DNA from 4 places in the Blautia sp. An46 genome. Region 2 is predicted to be linked to each of the others. Evidence: a T-box and tRNA genes for the amino acid it is inferred to sense, from the RefSeq annotation. Region 2 holds a T-box; the other regions hold tRNA genes.
What was found. A T-box is a leader RNA that pairs with one kind of tRNA and senses whether it is charged. The one in region 2 lies ahead of leuS (leucine--tRNA ligase), so its partner is inferred to be a tRNA-Leu.

Region 1: it has a tRNA-Leu gene. The T-box ahead of leuS (leucine--tRNA ligase) is inferred to sense a tRNA for this amino acid. The anticodon was not compared.
Region 3: it has a tRNA-Leu gene. The T-box ahead of leuS (leucine--tRNA ligase) is inferred to sense a tRNA for this amino acid. The anticodon was not compared.
Region 4: it has a tRNA-Leu gene. The T-box ahead of leuS (leucine--tRNA ligase) is inferred to sense a tRNA for this amino acid. The anticodon was not compared.

The regions. Positions count from the first base shown of each region.
Region 1 is NZ_NFIF01000002.1:161,608-165,934, reverse strand. It holds gene B5G00_RS02705 (alpha-L-rhamnosidase) at 1-2,060, shown strand, start outside; gene B5G00_RS02700 (amidohydrolase family protein) at 2,086-2,955, shown strand; tRNA gene B5G00_RS02695 (tRNA-Leu) at 3,053-3,136, shown strand; gene B5G00_RS02690 (deoxyribonuclease IV) at 3,369-4,205, shown strand; gene B5G00_RS02685 (deoxyguanosinetriphosphate triphosphohydrolase) at 4,323-4,327, shown strand, end outside.
Region 2 is NZ_NFIF01000008.1:25,565-29,891, reverse strand. It holds gene B5G00_RS07940 (hypothetical protein) at 105-1,757, shown strand; T-box leader at 1,843-2,079, shown strand; gene leuS (leucine--tRNA ligase) at 2,151-4,327, shown strand, end outside.
Region 3 is NZ_NFIF01000001.1:290,278-294,604, reverse strand. It holds gene B5G00_RS01380 (SdpI family protein) at 57-707, opposite strand; gene B5G00_RS01375 (autorepressor SdpR family transcription factor) at 709-975, opposite strand; tRNA gene B5G00_RS01370 (tRNA-Leu) at 1,200-1,282, opposite strand; gene B5G00_RS01365 (diaminopimelate decarboxylase family protein) at 1,399-2,676, opposite strand; gene B5G00_RS01360 (HAD family hydrolase) at 2,805-3,470, opposite strand; gene pyk (pyruvate kinase) at 3,594-4,327, opposite strand, start outside.
Region 4 is NZ_NFIF01000001.1:32,437-36,763, forward strand. It holds gene B5G00_RS00120 (S1C family serine protease) at 1-986, shown strand, start outside; gene clpX (ATP-dependent Clp protease ATP-binding subunit ClpX) at 1,178-2,608, shown strand; tRNA gene B5G00_RS00130 (tRNA-Leu) at 2,732-2,815, opposite strand; tRNA gene B5G00_RS00135 (tRNA-Leu) at 3,068-3,151, opposite strand; gene B5G00_RS00140 (carbamoyl phosphate synthase small subunit) at 3,457-4,327, shown strand, end outside.

The sequences.
Region 1 (4,327 bases), on a different contig from region 2:
AAGGCAGATTCAGCTATGAAAAAGACATGAGCAGTCTTTACGGAAAAAATTTCCAGCTTCTGGCAGAGATACGTCTGGAAACAGAAAAAGGAAAAGAAATCGTGGTATCTACAGATGAGACCTGGGAATGTGCCCCTTCTCCTGTAAAGGAAAGCGGAATTTATGATGGAGAAGTTTATGACGCCAGATTAGAGACAGATCATTTTGGTACGGTTTCCTGCACCCTGCCCTGTCAGGCTGTAAAGGGTCCTGGAATCCAGGTTCCTTTGAAGGACAGGCTCAGTCCTCCGCTCCTGATTACAGAGAGGATTCAGGAGCCCAGGAAGATTTTGACTCCGGCAGGAGAGACAGTACTGGATTTTGGCCAGGAGATTACCGGGTGGGTGGAATTTCTCTGTCAGGAAGAGGAGGGCAGAGAAGTAAAACTCCAGTACGGAGAAGTCCTTCAGGACGGCTGCTTCTACAGGGAGAATCTTCGCACTGCAAAAGCAGAGATGACCTATATTTCCTCCGGAGAAAAGAGATGGGTGCGGTCTCATTTTACTTTTTATGGTTTTCGATATGTGAAAGTAACAGGAATGACGGAAGTAGAACCACGGAATTTCGCAGCCTGTGTGATTCATTCCGCTATTGAAAGAACAGGGAATATCCAGACTTCCTCTGAAAAAGTGAACCGGCTTTTTGAAAATACTGTCTGGGGCCAGAGGGGGAATTTCCTGGATGTACCTACAGATTGTCCACAGAGAGACGAGCGGCTGGGATGGACAGGAGATGCCCAGGCTTTCTGTGCTACGGCTTCTTTCCACATGGAAACGCCGGCTTTCTATAGAAAGTATCTTTATGATATGAAACTGGATCAGAAAGCTTATAAGGGTGGGGTTCCCCATGTTGTGCCTGACGTGCTGGGACAGGTGCAAAGGATCAAGAATAACGGCGAGAATCCAGAAATCCAGGATGGAGAATGGACTACATATGGTTCCTGTGCCTGGGGAGACGCGGCCTGTATCATCCCCTGGACTTTGTATAAGTTTTATGGAGATGAGATTCTTCTGGCAGAACAATATCCAGTTATGAGAGACTGGGTAGATTATATTCTCAGGGTTGATGAAGAACAGTGCGGAGGAAAACGGCTTTGGAGCACAGGTTTTCATTTTGCTGACTGGCTTGCCTTGGATAATCCGGACAAAACCAGCAGCTTCGGAGGAACGGACAATACTTATGTGGCAACGGCTTTTTACTATTATTCCGCTTTGTTGACGGCTAAAGCGGCCTATGTCCTGGGAATACGCCAGGATGCCAGGGACTACAGGCAGCTTGCCAGGGAGATTAAAAATGCTTTCCGCAGAGAATATTTTAGTGATAGGGGAGAACTTACTGTAAGAACCCAGACTGCCATGGTACTGGCCCTTTATTTTGGACTGGCCCCAAAGAACAGCAGAAAAAAGATTGCCGGAGAGTTAAAAAAGAACATCCGGGACCATGGCATGCACCTTACTACAGGTTTTGTGGGCACCTGTTATCTGTGCCTTGTACTTTCCGAGTGTGGAATGGACCAGGAGGCATACAGCCTGCTTCTTCAGGAAGAGTATCCTGGATGGCTCTATGAAGTGAATATGGGGGCTACTACAGTATGGGAAAGATGGAACTCTATTCTTCCCGATGGACATATCAGCGACACTGGGATGAACAGTCTGAACCACTATGCCTATGGAGTGATCGCAGAGTGGATGTACCGCTGTATGTGCGGTCTGAATCCGGTAGAAAAGAATCCTGGATTCCGAAGAGCAGTGATCGCACCAAAGCCAGACAGGAGACTGCGTTTTGCAAGATGTTCTTATGATTCAGCCAGCGGCCTTTATGAGTCCGGATGGGAATGGAAAAAAGAAGGCATTCTTTTCCAGATAAGAGTTCCTTTTGATGCCAAAGCCAGATTTATCCTTCCCTATTCCGGGAAAAAAGCATATCTCAACGGCAGACGGAACTCCAGTCTGGAAAGAACAGGAAAGCTCCTTCTGGAACCGGGATATTATGAAATTTTTCTTTCCGCCGGAAGGAGATAACAGAAATACAGAAGGTGACACAAAGATGTTTGGAGAAAACCATGCACATATATTTATGAATGCTCTGGACTATCGTCAGGCAGTGAAAGACCATGAAAAGGCTCCTGATGAAAAACTGATCAGAGAGCATCTAAAAGCCTATCAGGAAAAAAATGTGTCTTTTGTGAGAGACGGCGGAGATTATCTCCGCGTCTCTCAAAGAGCCAGAGAAATCGCCCCAGAGTATGGGATTGATTACAGAACTCCTGTTTTTGCAATCCATAAGAAAGGGCATTATGGGGGAATCGTAGGCAGGGCTTTCGAAACCATGAAAGAATATACGGCTCTGGTCAGAGAGGTTAAGAGAGAGGTTGGTGATTTCATTAAGATCATGACCACTGGTATCATGGACTTTGATACAGATGGTTCTATAACAGGCACCGCTCTTTCTTTTGAGGAAGTCAGAGAAATGGTCCATATTGCCCACGAAGAGGGATTCTCGGTCATGTCCCATACTAATGGGGCAAAGGCCGTAAAAGAAGCGGCCATGGCAGGCGTAGACAGCATTGAACATGGCAATTATGCAGACGAAGAGGCTGTGAAGATCATGGCAGAGCAGGGAACAATCTGGGTCCCCACGATCACTGTAGTGAAAAATCTCATTGGAAAAGGTCGTTTTTCCGACCAGGTTCTTTTACAGATCTGGGAAAAGGGAAAGACGAATATAAGAAAAGGTTATGAGGCAGGGGTGGAACTTGCCCTGGGCAGTGATGCAGGAGCCTATCTGGTTCCCCATGGGCAGGGAATCTTGGATGAGTGGGCCTGTTTCAAGGAAATCCTGGGAGACAAAGAGGATTTAAAGGAACGTCTTTTAAGGGGAGAAAACCTTATTCAGGGAAAATTCCGGAAAGTTTAAAAAATTAAAAAAATTTTTTTGAAAAAAGTATTGACGAATCCAAAAATCTCTGCTATACTTTCACTTGTCGCTGAGGAGTGCTGAAAACGACAGACAAGCGGGAGTGCTGGAATTGGCAGACAGGCAAGACTAAGGATCTTGTGGGTGTATGCTCGTGTGGGTTCAAGTCCCATCTCCCGCAGTAAGAAATCCCCTTATTTTTAAGGGGATTTTTCTTATGTATAAACATAAGGTGATCAAAAAAGTAATCAACAGAGTAATCCGTTACAAATTTAAACTTAAAAATATATAGGAGGAAATCTTGTATATGTAGCTAAAGAGTTAATACAAGAGCAGAAACAATTTTGTAGTCTTGCTTTTGCATTAGCTCTTTATTTATTCACAGATATTGCCGAAACAAAGGAGGAATCAGGATGCTGACTATAGGCTGTCATTTATCCTCTGCCAAAGGATACAGAGCCATGGCAGAGGATGCAGAAAAAATACAGGCCAACACTTTTCAGTTTTTCACCAGAAACCCCAGAGGAGGAAAGGCTAAGACAATTGATCCGGAAGATGTAAAGGCTTTTCATGCAAAAGCTTCTGAACTGGGAATCCAGAAGATACTGGCCCACGCTCCTTATACCCTGAATGCCTGTTCACCGGATGAGAAGGTCCGGGAATTTGCTTACCTTACAATGACAGATGATCTGAAGAGAATGGAATATACCCCTGGAAACTGCTATAACTTTCATCCGGGAAGCCATGTGAAACAGGGGGCCGAAAAGGGAATCCAGCTGATTGCGGATATGCTGAATCAGATTCTCTGTCCTGAGCAGAGCACTACGGTGCTTCTGGAGACCATGGCAGGAAAGGGCAGTGAAATCGGGAGAAACTTTCAAGAGATTCGGGAGATCCTGGACCGGGTAGAGCTACAGGAAAAAATGGGGGTATGCCTGGATACCTGCCATGTCTATGATGGAGGCTACGACATTGTAAATAATCTGGAAGGAGTTCTGGATGAATTCGACAAAGTAATCGGCCTTACACGGCTTAAGGCCATCCATTTAAACGACAGTATGTACGGACTGGGGAGCCATAAGGACCGTCATGCCAGAATAGGTGAAGGAAAAATCGGAAAAGAAGCTATGGTCAGGATTATCAACCATCCAGCCCTTAGAAATCTTCCTTTTTATCTGGAGACTCCAAATGACCTTAGCGGTTATGCAGCAGAAATCAACTTCCTGCGCAGTGCATGGAAAGAATCGTGAGAAAAATCAGAAATCCACATTTGTTGGAACTTTTTGAAAAGAAAAGAAGGAAATCTGCGGGAAAACGGTAATATAATTATCAGAGGATATGACTCGAGAGAGGACGGTGACCTGTGGATGAA
Region 2 (4,327 bases):
CTTTTTCTTTTCTGTGAGAAATCGGATGACAACCTGCAAAGGGAGTGTTACAATGGAACAACACAGACCAGAACAAACTGTGTAGAAAGGTATGGTAAAGATTTATGAAAAAGAAAATTCTGGCAGGGTTGGTCATCATTTTTCTGGCCTTTATTTATTACTATGTGACTCTTCCTGCTGTGAACATCCACGAAAGCGGATTCTGGGCCTTTCTGGGGGGACTGGTGCTGCTGATCCTTATTATTTACGGCATTCGGAAAAGAATTGCCACCATCCATCAATTGAAGTCCGATAAGGTACTAAAGGGCGGGCTGGTGCTCATATTGGCCATTGCAGTTGTCTATGCAGTTGGAGCCCTTTTGTCTTCTCCAGTTGTCAATGCAGAAAAATATCAGGCTCTGATGGAACCGGAAGAACGGAACTTTGCAGAAGATATCAAAGAAATCAGCTATGACCAGATTCCCCTTTTGGATAAAGAGTCGGCAGAACTGCTGGGAAACAGAAAGATGGGAAGTATGGTGGATATGGTGTCCCAGTTTGAGGTGAGCAGTCTCTATTCCCAGATCAATTATAAGGAGCAGCCCTATCGGGTAAGCCCCCTGGTCTATGCCAGTCCTATTAAATGGCTGACCAATCAGAAGGAGGGGATTCCTGCCTATGTGCGTATTGATATGGCGACACAGAATACAGAGCTGGTAAAGTTAGATGAAGGGATCAAGTATTCGGAATCAGAATACTTCAACAGAAATATTTACCGGCATTTGAGATTTAAATATCCTACCTATATGTTTGACCAGATAAGTTTTGAGATTGATGATGACGGAACTCCTTATTGGATCTGTCCGGTAAAGAAGTTTAACATCGGTCTTTTTGGAGGCCAGACCATAGGCAGAGTGGTACTATGCAATGCCCAGACAGGAGAATGCCAGGACCTGAAGATCGAAGACTGTCCCAAATGGGTAGACCGGGCATATCCGGCAGATCTTCTGGTGGAACTGTATAATTATCATGGCATGCTGCAGAATGGATTCTTTAACAGTGTGCTGGGACAGAAGGGATGCCTTCAGACTACAGAAGGATATAATTATCTGGCCCTTGATGATGATGTGTGGGTTTACACAGGGGTGACCTCTGTGAGCGGAGATAAATCCAATGTGGGATTTGTCCTTATGAACCAGAGGACTATGGAGACCAGATACTATGCCTGTGAAGGCGCTCAGGAGCGGTCCGCCATGGACTCTGCAGAAGGACAGGTGCAGAACCTGAAGTATACAGCGGCATTTCCCCTTCTTCTGAACATCTCTGACCAGCCCACTTATTTCATGGCTTTAAAGGACGGAGCCGGTCTGGTGAAGAAATATGCCATGGTCAATGTTCAGAAATATCAGAATGTAGCCATCGGAGATACGGTTCAGGAATGCGAGGAGAATTATGTGGAACTGCTGAAAAGCAGCGGTATTGAAGTCAGCGGAGCTTCAGACAGTGACCTCAGTGCAGAGGGCGTCATATACCGCATGGCCCAGGCTGTGCTGGATGGAAACTCTCATTTCTACATTACACTGGAAGGACAGGAGCTGATTTTTGATATTCCGGTAACAGAGTTCCCGGAAATCGTAGGCTATGATACCGGAGACCAGATTTCTCTCAGGTATGAGGAAGAAGAATCCATCTGTACTGTTACCCAGCTTGAAGGCCGGGAAGCGGAAACTAAGCAGGTACAGACAGAGGAAGAGACTTCCGGGGAAGAAGAGGGATGATTTTCCTTTTTCGAACGGGAAGAAATCTCGTTCAGGGGTTGACAAATGGAAAATCCCTGAGTAAAATGTGTAATAGTTTTATAAACTAAAAACTGTGAAGAGGATTATTAAGAAACCCTGCGTGTCAAGAGAGCTGCCGTCTGGTGCAAGGCAGTCACGTAAGCTTCCCAACTGGCCTCGGAGTTCCCAAATCGAACTTTCCCCATTGGCGGATCAGTAGATGCGGGCGGGATTTCCCGTTACAGAAAAAATGAGTGCACAGAATAATTTAAACCTGTGAATTAGAGTGGTACCACGGAATTTAAGCCCTTTCGTCTCTAGCTGGAGAAGAGAGGGCTTTTTGTATTGCCGATACGATCAGAAACCGGCAGAAAGAATAAGGAGGAAAAGAAAATGGCAGTACCATATAATCATAAGGCCATTGAAGCAAAATGGCGTAAGATCTGGGATGAAAAACCAGTGAACGTAGATGACGGCAAAAAGCCAAAATATTATTGCCTGGATATGTTTCCATATCCATCAGGAAACGGACTTCACGTAGGACACTGGAGAGGTTATGTAATCTCTGACGTCTGGAGCCGTTACAAATTAATGCATGGATATTATCTGATCCATCCTATGGGCTGGGATGCTTTTGGTCTTCCGGCAGAAAACTATGCCATTAAGATGGGCGTACATCCTGCAAAATCTACTGCAGAAAATGTGAAAAATATCAAGAAACAGATTCAGGATATCGCTGCAATCTATGATTGGGACAGAGAGGTAAATACTACAGATCCTAATTTCTACAAATGGACTCAGTGGATCTTTGTAAAAATGTTTAAAGAAGGCCTGGCCTATGAGAAGGAATTCCCCATTAACTGGTGTCCTTCCTGTAAGACTGGTCTGGCAAATGAAGAGGTAGTAAACGGTAAATGTGAGCGCTGCGGTGCAGAAGTAACCAAGAAAAACCTTCGTCAGTGGATGCTCCGCATTACCAAATATGCAGACCGTCTTTTAAATGACCTGGACAAACTGGACTGGCCGGAAAAGGTTAAGAAGATGCAGACCGACTGGATCGGAAAATCCTACGGCGCAGAGGTGGATTTCCCGGTAGAAGGCAGAGATGAGAAAATCACTGTGTATACTACAAGACCGGATACTCTCCATGGAGCAACCTTCATGGTTCTGGCTCCTGAGCATGCTCTGGCAAAGAGCCTGGCTACAGAGGAGACAAGGGAAGCTGTAGAAAAATACATCTATGATGCTTCTATGAAATCTAATGTAGACCGTCTTCAGGATAAAGAAAAGACCGGCGTATTCACAGGAACCTACGCCATCAATCCACTTAATGGAAAGAAAGTGCCTATCTGGCTTTCTGATTACGTACTGGCTGATTATGGTACAGGAGCTATCATGTGTGTACCGGCTCATGATGACCGTGACTTTGAATTTGCAACAAAATTCAATATTCCGATCATCCAGGTAATCGCTAAGGACGGAAAAGAAATCGAAAATATGACAGAGGCTTATACAGAAGCTTCCGGAACTATGATCAACTCCGGAGACTGGAACGGCATGGAATCTGCAGTTCTGAAGAAAGAAGCTCCTGAAATGATCGAGAAGATGGGAATCGGAAGAAAGACAGTAAATTATAAGCTTCGTGACTGGGTATTCTCCCGTCAGCGTTACTGGGGCGAGCCTATTCCCATCATCCACTGTCCAAAATGCGGAAACGTACCGGTTCCGGAAGACCAGCTTCCTCTGACTCTTCCAGAAGTAGAATCCTATGAGCCTACCGGCACAGGAGAATCTCCTCTGGCTGCTATTGATGAGTGGGTAAACACCACTTGCCCATGCTGTGGTTCTCCAGCCAAGAGAGAGACCAATACCATGCCTCAGTGGGCAGGTTCTTCCTGGTATTTCCTCCGCTATGTGGATAACAAAAACGACAAAGAACTGGTATCCAGAGAAAAAGCAGACAAATACCTTCCAGTAGATATGTATATCGGCGGTGTAGAGCATGCAGTTCTTCATCTGCTGTATTCCCGTTTCTATACCAAGTTCCTCTATGATATCGGCGTGATCGATTTTGACGAACCATTCCAGAAGCTGTTTAACCAGGGTATGATCACCGGCAAGAACGGTATTAAGATGAGTAAGTCAAAAGGCAATGTGGTTTCTCCAGATGATCTGGTAAGAGACTATGGCTGTGACTCTCTGCGACTTTACGAACTTTTCGTAGGTCCGCCGGAACTGGATGCAGAATGGGATGATAGAGGAATCGACGGCGTTTACCGTTTCCTGAACCGTTTCTGGAAACTGGCCATGGACAGCAAAGATGCAAATGTAGCTGAGACAAAAGAAATGGTGAAGCTTCGCCATAAACTGGTTTATGACGTTACGCAGCGTCTGGAAAGCTTCAGCCTGAACACAGTTATCTCCGGTTTCATGGAGTACAATAACAAGCTCATTGATATGGCGAAGAAAACAGGAGGAATCGACAGAAAGACTATCGAAACCTTTATCCAGCTCTTGGCTCCATTTGCTCCTCATGTGGCAGAAGAGCTGTGGCAGGAATACGGCCATGA
Region 3 (4,327 bases), on a different contig from region 2:
GCCCATTGCATTCGGTCATATCAGTGATGAATACAACAACAGTATGGACATGTGAATCATATTCCTTTTTTAAATAACCAGAAAGAATACCCTACCGATATGGCAACACAGATAAGCAGGATGCCGATCATTGTAGTGAATATAAGCGTATCGCCCAGCCAGATACCTGCAACACCATCTAAGGCAACTAAAATGCCGCCTAAAATAAAAAGTTTTCCGCCTAATCGGTGTGTCCGGTACCAATTTTCTTCACTACATAATGTCCAAGGTAATTTGATACCGATTGTATAATTTTGTCGGAGCTTTGGCAAATAGTTGCCAAGAAGAATAAATAAAGTCCCCATCAAAATGGAAACTGCAGCCGAAATATTTACTTTTATTCCAAGTGCAATCAAATAGGTTATTCCATTCATTAAAATCGAGATAACGGGAACAATCCAGAATATCAACGTCATTGGTTTTTTATGAATATTTGTTTTTTTAGGATCGTTCAAAGTTAGAAAAACTGAAAAAAGATGTATGATTATCAAAATACATGGCAAAAAAAATACTGTTGATGCTTTACTGGACCATCCATTTGCCTGTCCATTTGCACCCCAGTGAGTCGCAATGGAATCTGGAAGTTTACTCCATAAAATCAGTCCGATCAAAATCGGCAGCCCCGTAAGAAATGTAGTTAAAATAATCGTTCTCCTATATTTTTTCATATCAAGTTTCTCCTTTCAAATCTGACAGCCATACCATAATTTCTTCCAGAACAGTCAGATTCAGCTCATAGAATATAAAATTCTTTTCTCGTTTTTCACGTATCAAATCTGCTTGCTTTAGAATCTTAAGATGATAGGAAACGGTTGCTTGAGTCATATCAAAATGCCGTGAAATATCCCCTGCCGAAAGACACCCGTCTTTCAGCATTTCAAGAATCCGTCTCCTTGCCGGATCTGATAATGCTTTAAAAGTTTCTGCAAATCCCAATCTACCACTCCCTCGTATAGATAATTCCTGATTGCAACTATTTAGAAATATTTCTAAATAATATATATACCTTTCAAATCCTTCTGTCAACAGTTATCACCAATACTTTTTGGCAATTTGAATGATTACTGTTCTTTTCTGTTCAACAATATTTAAATGTCCAGTAGTTTAGGATTTTGTGCAAGAAAAAAGCTCTCTAGCCAAAGGCTAAAGAGCTGAATTACTGCCGGCAGCGGGACTTGAACCCGCACGTGGTTGCCCACAACAGATTTTGAGTCTGCCTCGTCTGCCATTCCGACACGCCGGCATCTTTTGCTGAACCGATAGTTAGAATATCACAAATTCAGAAGAATTGCAAGTGTTTTCTGCAATTCTCCTGTAATCCCTAACAGTTCAGCTATAGAACTGTCCTCGTCTCTTTTCTTACTTATTGCAGTCCAGTTCCTTATAGATATCAAAGCAGTCAAAGGTGGCAAAGTAATCCTTTGGGGTCTCCGCTCTTCTGATAAGCTGAGCAGTTCCGTCTTCTTTCAGCAGGATTTCTGCGGATTTTAATTTGCCATTGTAGTTATATCCCATAGCAAAGCCATGAGCCCCTGTATCATGGATCACCAGAAGGTCTCCCATATCAATTTTCGGCAGCATTCTGTCCACTGCGAATTTATCATTGTTTTCACAGAGGGAACCGGTAATATCATATTTATGGTCGCAGGGCTGGTCTTCCTTGCCCATAACTGTGATATGATGGTAAGCTCCGTACATAGCCGGACGCATAAGGTTTACCGCACAGGCGTCTACTCCGATATATTCTTTATAGATATGTTTTTCATGGATTGCTTTTGTTACCAGGCAGCCGTAAGGTCCCATCATAAAACGGCCCAGCTCTGTATAGATAGCCACGTCTCCCATGCCTGCCGGAACCAGAACTTCCTCGTAAACTTTCCGGACGCCTTCGCCAATAGCCCGGATGTCATTTGGCTCCTGGTCAGGACGGTAAGGAATTCCCACACCGCCGGAAAGGTTGATAAAGCATACCTTAGCTCCTGTCTCTTTCTGAAGCTTTACTGCCAGTTCAAAGAGCTGTTTTGCCAGCATAGGATAATACTCGTTGGTCACAGTATTGCTGGCCAGGAAAGCATGGATGCCAAACTCCTCTGCTCCCTTTGCTTTCAGGATACGGAAAGCCTCAAAAAGCTGCTCCTGAGTCATTCCGTACTTGGCATCTCCCGGATTGTCCATGATGCCATTGCTGATCTCAAAGATTCCACCTGGATTAAAACGGCAGCTGATTCTCTTTGGAATAGTTCCGATGGCTTCTTCCAGGAAAGGAATGTGGGTAATATCATCCAGATTGATCGTCGCTCCCATCTCATAGGCGTACCGGAATTCTTCTGCCGGGGTATCGTTGGAAGAAAACATAATGTCTTCTCCTGTGCAGCCTATGGCCTTAGACAGCATCAATTCTGTATAAGAGGAGCAGTCACATCCGAATCCATACTCCCGAAGAATCTGAATCAGGAAAGGATTGGGCGTTGCTTTTACAGCAAAGTATTCTTTAAAACCTTTATTCCAGGAAAAAGCCTCCTTCATAGCCCTGGCATTTTCTCTTATGCCTTTTTCATCGTATAGGTGAAAGGGCGTAGGAAACTTTTTCACAATTTCATCTAACTGTTCTTTTGTCACAAATGGTTTCTTCTCCATGTTTGTTCTCCTTTTTCTATTTAATCTGTATCTCAGCAAAAGGCTTCTCTGCCTGATAAAATCCAGAATTCATTATACGGAAATATCCTTTGATTTTCAAGTCATTCCTGCAATTCTTTATTAACTTTTTAACGCATTGACGCAATCCAGTCTCGAACTTCCAGCAAAGAGTCCATTTTTCCGTCTAAAATATCTTCTACACAGGAGGAATCCTTTAAAAGATCCGGCACCATTACCGTGATCATTCCTGCCTGATGGGCAGAGCGGAGTCCATTGTAAGAATCCTCCAGGGCCAGAACTTTAGATGGAGACAGCTTCAGGCCCTGGCAGGCTTTTAAGTATATCTCCGGGTCCGGCTTTGCCCTGGAAACCATATTTCCGGTGATCACTGTCTGAAAATATTCCCTGATTCCCTCTTTCTTCAGATTGCCGACTGCGTGTTCCTGGCTGGAAGAGGTGGCCACTGCCATGGGAATCTGCTCTTTTCTCAGAAAATCCAGCAGTTCATGGAGGCCCTTTTTTGTAGGAAGTCCATTGGCCCGTACATATTCCTGAAAGACACTTCTGTACAATTCCTGAAATCTCTCAAAGGGAAAATTTCTCCCATATTTATTCTTAAAGTATTCCTCTCTGGTCTTTCTGTTAAGTCCTAACGTATGATAGATATGATCTCCCAAAGGTCCATAGCCCATCCTCTCTCCTGCAATATTCCAGGAGTACTGCACAATTCTTTCTGAATCAAACATCAGCCCGTCCATATCAAAGACAACGCCCAGTATCTCTCTTCTGTTCATATTTACTCTCCATTTCATTTCCTGCAGCCTCATTCTTCCCGTACTGCTCCCTGACAAATCGAAAAAAACCGCTGTACCGGAGTATTCAACTCTCTCAGACTGTACAGCGGCTCTTGGCTCTTATTAAACTACTTCCAAAACGTGAAGCATATTGGTGACTCTTCCCTCTGCTTTAGTATTATTGGTGGCAGGGTCTCCTGCAGTGATGACCACTGTCTGACCTTTTTTTACAAGGCGCTTTCTCTTAATGGTCTCCATTGCATTTACGATAATATTCTCTGTAGTATCTTTAATATAACCTTTCAGCGGAATAACTCCCCAGTATAACTGCATCTTATGCTGCACCATCTCATTAGGAGTTACTGCATAGATTGGCATGGAAGGACGGAAATTAGAAATCAGTCTGGCCGTCTTGCCGGACATAGTAGGAGTCACGATACATGCGGCGCCGATATTTCTGGCAGTACGCACAGAGGCAATACCAATAGCGGAAGAAATTTTGCTCTGCTCATACATGGTCCTGTGGTGAATATATTTTTCATAGTCCACATACTGCTCTGTATTCTCAGCAATCTCATTCATCATCTTCAAAGCTTCAATGGGATATTTGCCTGCTGCAGTCTCTCCGGAAAGCATAACTGCATCTGTACCGTCATAAATAGCATTTGCCACATCTGCTACTTCTGCTCTTGTAGGACGTGGATTACGGATCATAGAATCCAGCATCTGTGTAGCTGTGATAACCGGCACATAACGCTCATTGCATTTCTTTATGATCATCTTCTGGATGTGAGGTACTTCCTGAGCCGGGATCTCTACGCCCAAATCTCCCCTGGCTACCATGATACCGTCAGAAG
Region 4 (4,327 bases), on a different contig from region 2:
GTTCCGGCATCATCGTAGGGCAGAATGATACAGAGTTATTGATTGCAACGAATAATCATGTGGTAGAAGGCGCCACCAGCCTGAGCGTATGCTTTACAAACCAGGATGGAACAGCAGCCAGCTCTCAAAGTGATGTGGAAAATACCAGCTCTGATTCAGGAAGCAGCACAGACCTGGAAGGCGGCACAGCAGTAACTGCACAGGTGAAGGGTACAGATGTGGATAACGACCTGGCAGTAGTTTCTGTAAACCTTTCAGACATTCCGGAAGATGTCCTTAATGAAATCGCAATAGCTAATCTGGGAAGCTCAGATGACCTGGTAGTAGGTGAGCAGGTAGTGGCTATTGGAAATGCTTTAGGATATGGACAGTCGGTTACTTCCGGTTATGTAAGCGCTTTGAATAAACAGGTAAGTTCTGATGATGTAGATGGGACCTTTATCCAGACAGATGCGGCTATTAACCCTGGAAACAGCGGTGGAGCTCTTCTGAATATGAATGGAGAAGTAGTGGGTATCAACTCTTCTAAAATCGCATCCAGCTCAGTAGAAGGTATGGGATTTGCCATTCCGATCAGCCGTGCAGAGCCAATCCTGGATGAACTGATGAACAGAGAAACAAGGCAGAAAGTTGAAGATGAAAGCCAGGCAGCATATCTGGGAATCACATGTATCAATGTGACCAGCAATACCGAGGAGATGTATAATATGCCGGTTGGTGTGTTTGTCAGCAGTGTTGAGGAAGGCGGACCAGCGGCAGAGGCTGGAATCCAGCAGGGTGATATCATCCAGAAGTTTGACGGAACTACGGTACAGACTTATGATAATCTGACCAATCAGCTGTCCTACTATCAGGCAGGAGAGCAGGTAGAGATAGTCATATCCCGGGCTGAAGGCGGACAGTACCAGGAACAGACAGTTACGGTAACATTAGGAGCCAGAAGTGATGCCCAGAGTTCTGCTCAGGATAGCCAGAACGGACAGTAATCATATTTAATGGGGAAAATTAAAGAAAGCAGACAGACGGCAGCCGGGAACAGACGCAGGTTTCGGGCTGCCGTCTGTGTCTATTTATAAAAAGTTTACTTGTTAGATACAGGGATTTATGATAAGATACTGGAATCAAATAGTTTAAATCTCAGGATAGTTTTTATAATGGAAAGAGAGCGAGAACAGTTATGTCAGATGATAAAGAGTATTTAGAAACCACTTCTTCTGATAAAGAAGATAAAGGAAAAAAGGATACTTACGAAAAAATATGTTTTATGTGCAGACGTCCGGAGAGCAAGGCAGGAAAAATGATCGATCTGCCCAATAATATCCACATCTGTACAGATTGCATGCAGCGCAGTTTTGACACTATGAATAACAGCACCATTAACTATGATGAGCTGATGAAAAATATTCCCAACATGCCGAATATCAGCATGATCGATTTAAGTTCCCTTCAGAACCAGATTCCCAACAGGCAGAAAGTGAAAAAAAGACAGGAACAGCCCAAAGAGAAGGTAGCACCGAAGGTGTTTGATATTCAGAGCATTCCTGCGCCGCATAAGATAAAAGCAAGCCTGGATGAATATGTGATCGGACAGGAACATGCTAAGAAGGTAATGTCTGTAGCTGTCTATAATCATTATAAGAGAGTCTTCGCAGAAAGCAATGATGATATAGAGATTGAAAAGTCAAATATGCTGATGATAGGGCCTACAGGAAGCGGGAAGACCTACATGGTGAAGACCCTGGCCCGCCTTCTGGACGTGCCCCTTGCCATTACAGATGCAACCTCACTTACAGAGGCTGGTTATATCGGTGACGATATCGAAAGCGTAGTCAGCAAGCTTCTGGCTGCCGCCGATAATGATGTAGAGAAAGCAGAGCACGGAATTATCTTTATTGATGAGATTGATAAGATTGCCAAGAAGAAAAATACTAACCAGAGAGATGTCAGCGGCGAAGCCGTTCAGCAGGGAATGCTGAAGCTTTTGGAAGGAAGCGAGATAGAGGTACCGGTGGGCGCAAACAGTAAAAATGCTATGGTTCCTCTTACAACAGTAGATACAAAAAATATTTTATTTATCTGCGGCGGCGCATTTCCGGATTTGGAAGAAATCATAAAAGAACGTCTGAATAAGACTGCATCCATTGGATTTCAGGCGGATCTGAAGGATAAATATGACCATGATGACAGCCTTTTGGAGAAGGTAACGGTAGATGATCTGAGAAAATTCGGAATGATCCCGGAATTTTTAGGCCGTCTTCCTGTTATCTTCGCATTAAAGGGACTTACCCGGGATATGCTGGTAGAAATCCTTAAGGAGCCAAAAAATGCTATCCTGAAACAGTATCAGAAGCTTCTGGCTATGGATGAGGTAAAGCTGGAGTTTGAACAGGGAGCATTAGAGGCCATTGCAGATAAAGCCATGGAGAAACACACAGGCGCAAGAGCACTGAGAGCAATACTGGAGGAATATATGCTGGATATCATGTATGAAATCCCCAAGGATGACAGCATCGGAGAAGTAATCATTACAAAAGAATATATCCAGCACACAGGAGGACCTAAGATCCTTCTGAGAGGACAGGAGATGCCTCAGCTGGAGATGCATTAAAAGAAGCGGATAGCTTGAGCGAAACGCTCAATACGAGAATATAGAAATAGCCCCAGGTAAGTAAACTTCCCTGAGGCTATTTTTATATTCTCTGTGCTGAGCTAAATCGTAGCAAAAAAAAGATGCAGGAGATGGGACTTGAACCCACACGATATTGCTACCACAGGCACCTGAAGCCTGCGCGTCTGCCAATTCCGCCACTCCTGCATTTCTGATATTTTATTGTGTGCTCCTGAGCACAAAACATATAATACACGATAAAGAGATAAATGTCAACAGAAAATTTGAAATTTATTTTCAGAATTAACCAAAGGTTTTTGAAAGTTTGAAAAAAGTGAAAGCTTATAGGAATATCTGGGATTTTAAGGATAGCTCGGAGGTTTTTTATAGGGTAGTCCGGGGAATTTTCTGTGGAACGAAAAAGAATCTCAGTATCTGATAACTGAGATTCTCAAAGCGTGCAGGAGATGGGACTTGAACCCACACGATATTGCTACCACAGGCACCTGAAGCCTGCGCGTCTGCCAATTCCGCCACTCCTGCATTTTTATGAATTTTTGCGTTTTCGTAAGCGCAAAATATATATTATACGATTTGTACTAAATTGTCAAGAAAAAAATGAAAAAAGTTTTACGAAATTGATTCTGCAAAAAAGGTTGAAAAAAATAGTGCATTATGATACACTTTTTACAATTTGGGGAATTTTAGGGCTTTTTAGGAAGCAGCAGTGTCAGGGACGTTTTTGAGGCCCCGGATTCATGGATTTTCATGAAAGTCTGAAATACATGACCTTTTTACCTGGCATTATGAAAACATAAATAAAAACAGAAAGGGAGACAGGTGAGAGAATGAAAGCATTTTTGATACTGGAAGACGGAACTGTCTTTACAGGTACCAGCATTGGCTCCAGAAAAGAAGTCATCAGTGAGATTGTTTTTAACACATCTATGACTGGTTATCTGGAAGTACTTACAGACCCTTCTTATGCCGGACAGGCAGTCTGCATGACATATCCTTTAATTGGCAATTATGGCATCTGCTATGAGGACCAGGAATCTTTGAGACCATGGCCCGACGGATATATTGTAAGAGAATTATCCCGTATTCCAAGCAACTTCCGCTGTGAAGATACAATTCAGAACTTTTTGAAACGATATGACATACCAGGTATTGCAGGAATCGATACCAGGGCCCTTACGAAAATCCTCAGGGAGAAGGGGACCATGAATGGTATGATCACTACGGATCCGGACTTTAAACTGGAGGAAGTAATTCCAAAACTTCATGCATATACCACAGGAAAAGTGGTGGAGAAAGTTACCTGCGAGGAAAAATCCGTTCTCAAAGGCAAGGGCCCCAAGGTAGCTCTTATGGACTTTGGCGCCAAGGAGAATATCGCAGAGTCCTTAAATAAGAGAGGATGCCAGGTTACTATTTATCCGGCCTTTACAAAGGCAGAGGAAATCCTGAAGGACCAGCCGGACGGCATTATGCTTTCCAACGGACCTGGAGATCCCAAGGAATGTACAGAGATCATTAAAGAAATCAAAAAACTGTATGACTCTCAGGTGCCGATTTTTGCTATCTGCCTTGGACATCAGCTTATGGCTCTGGCCACAGGTGCAGATACTAAGAAAATGAAATACGGCCACAGAGGCGGAAACCACCCGGTAAAAGACCTGGAAACAGGAAGAGTATACATCTCCTCTCAGAACCATG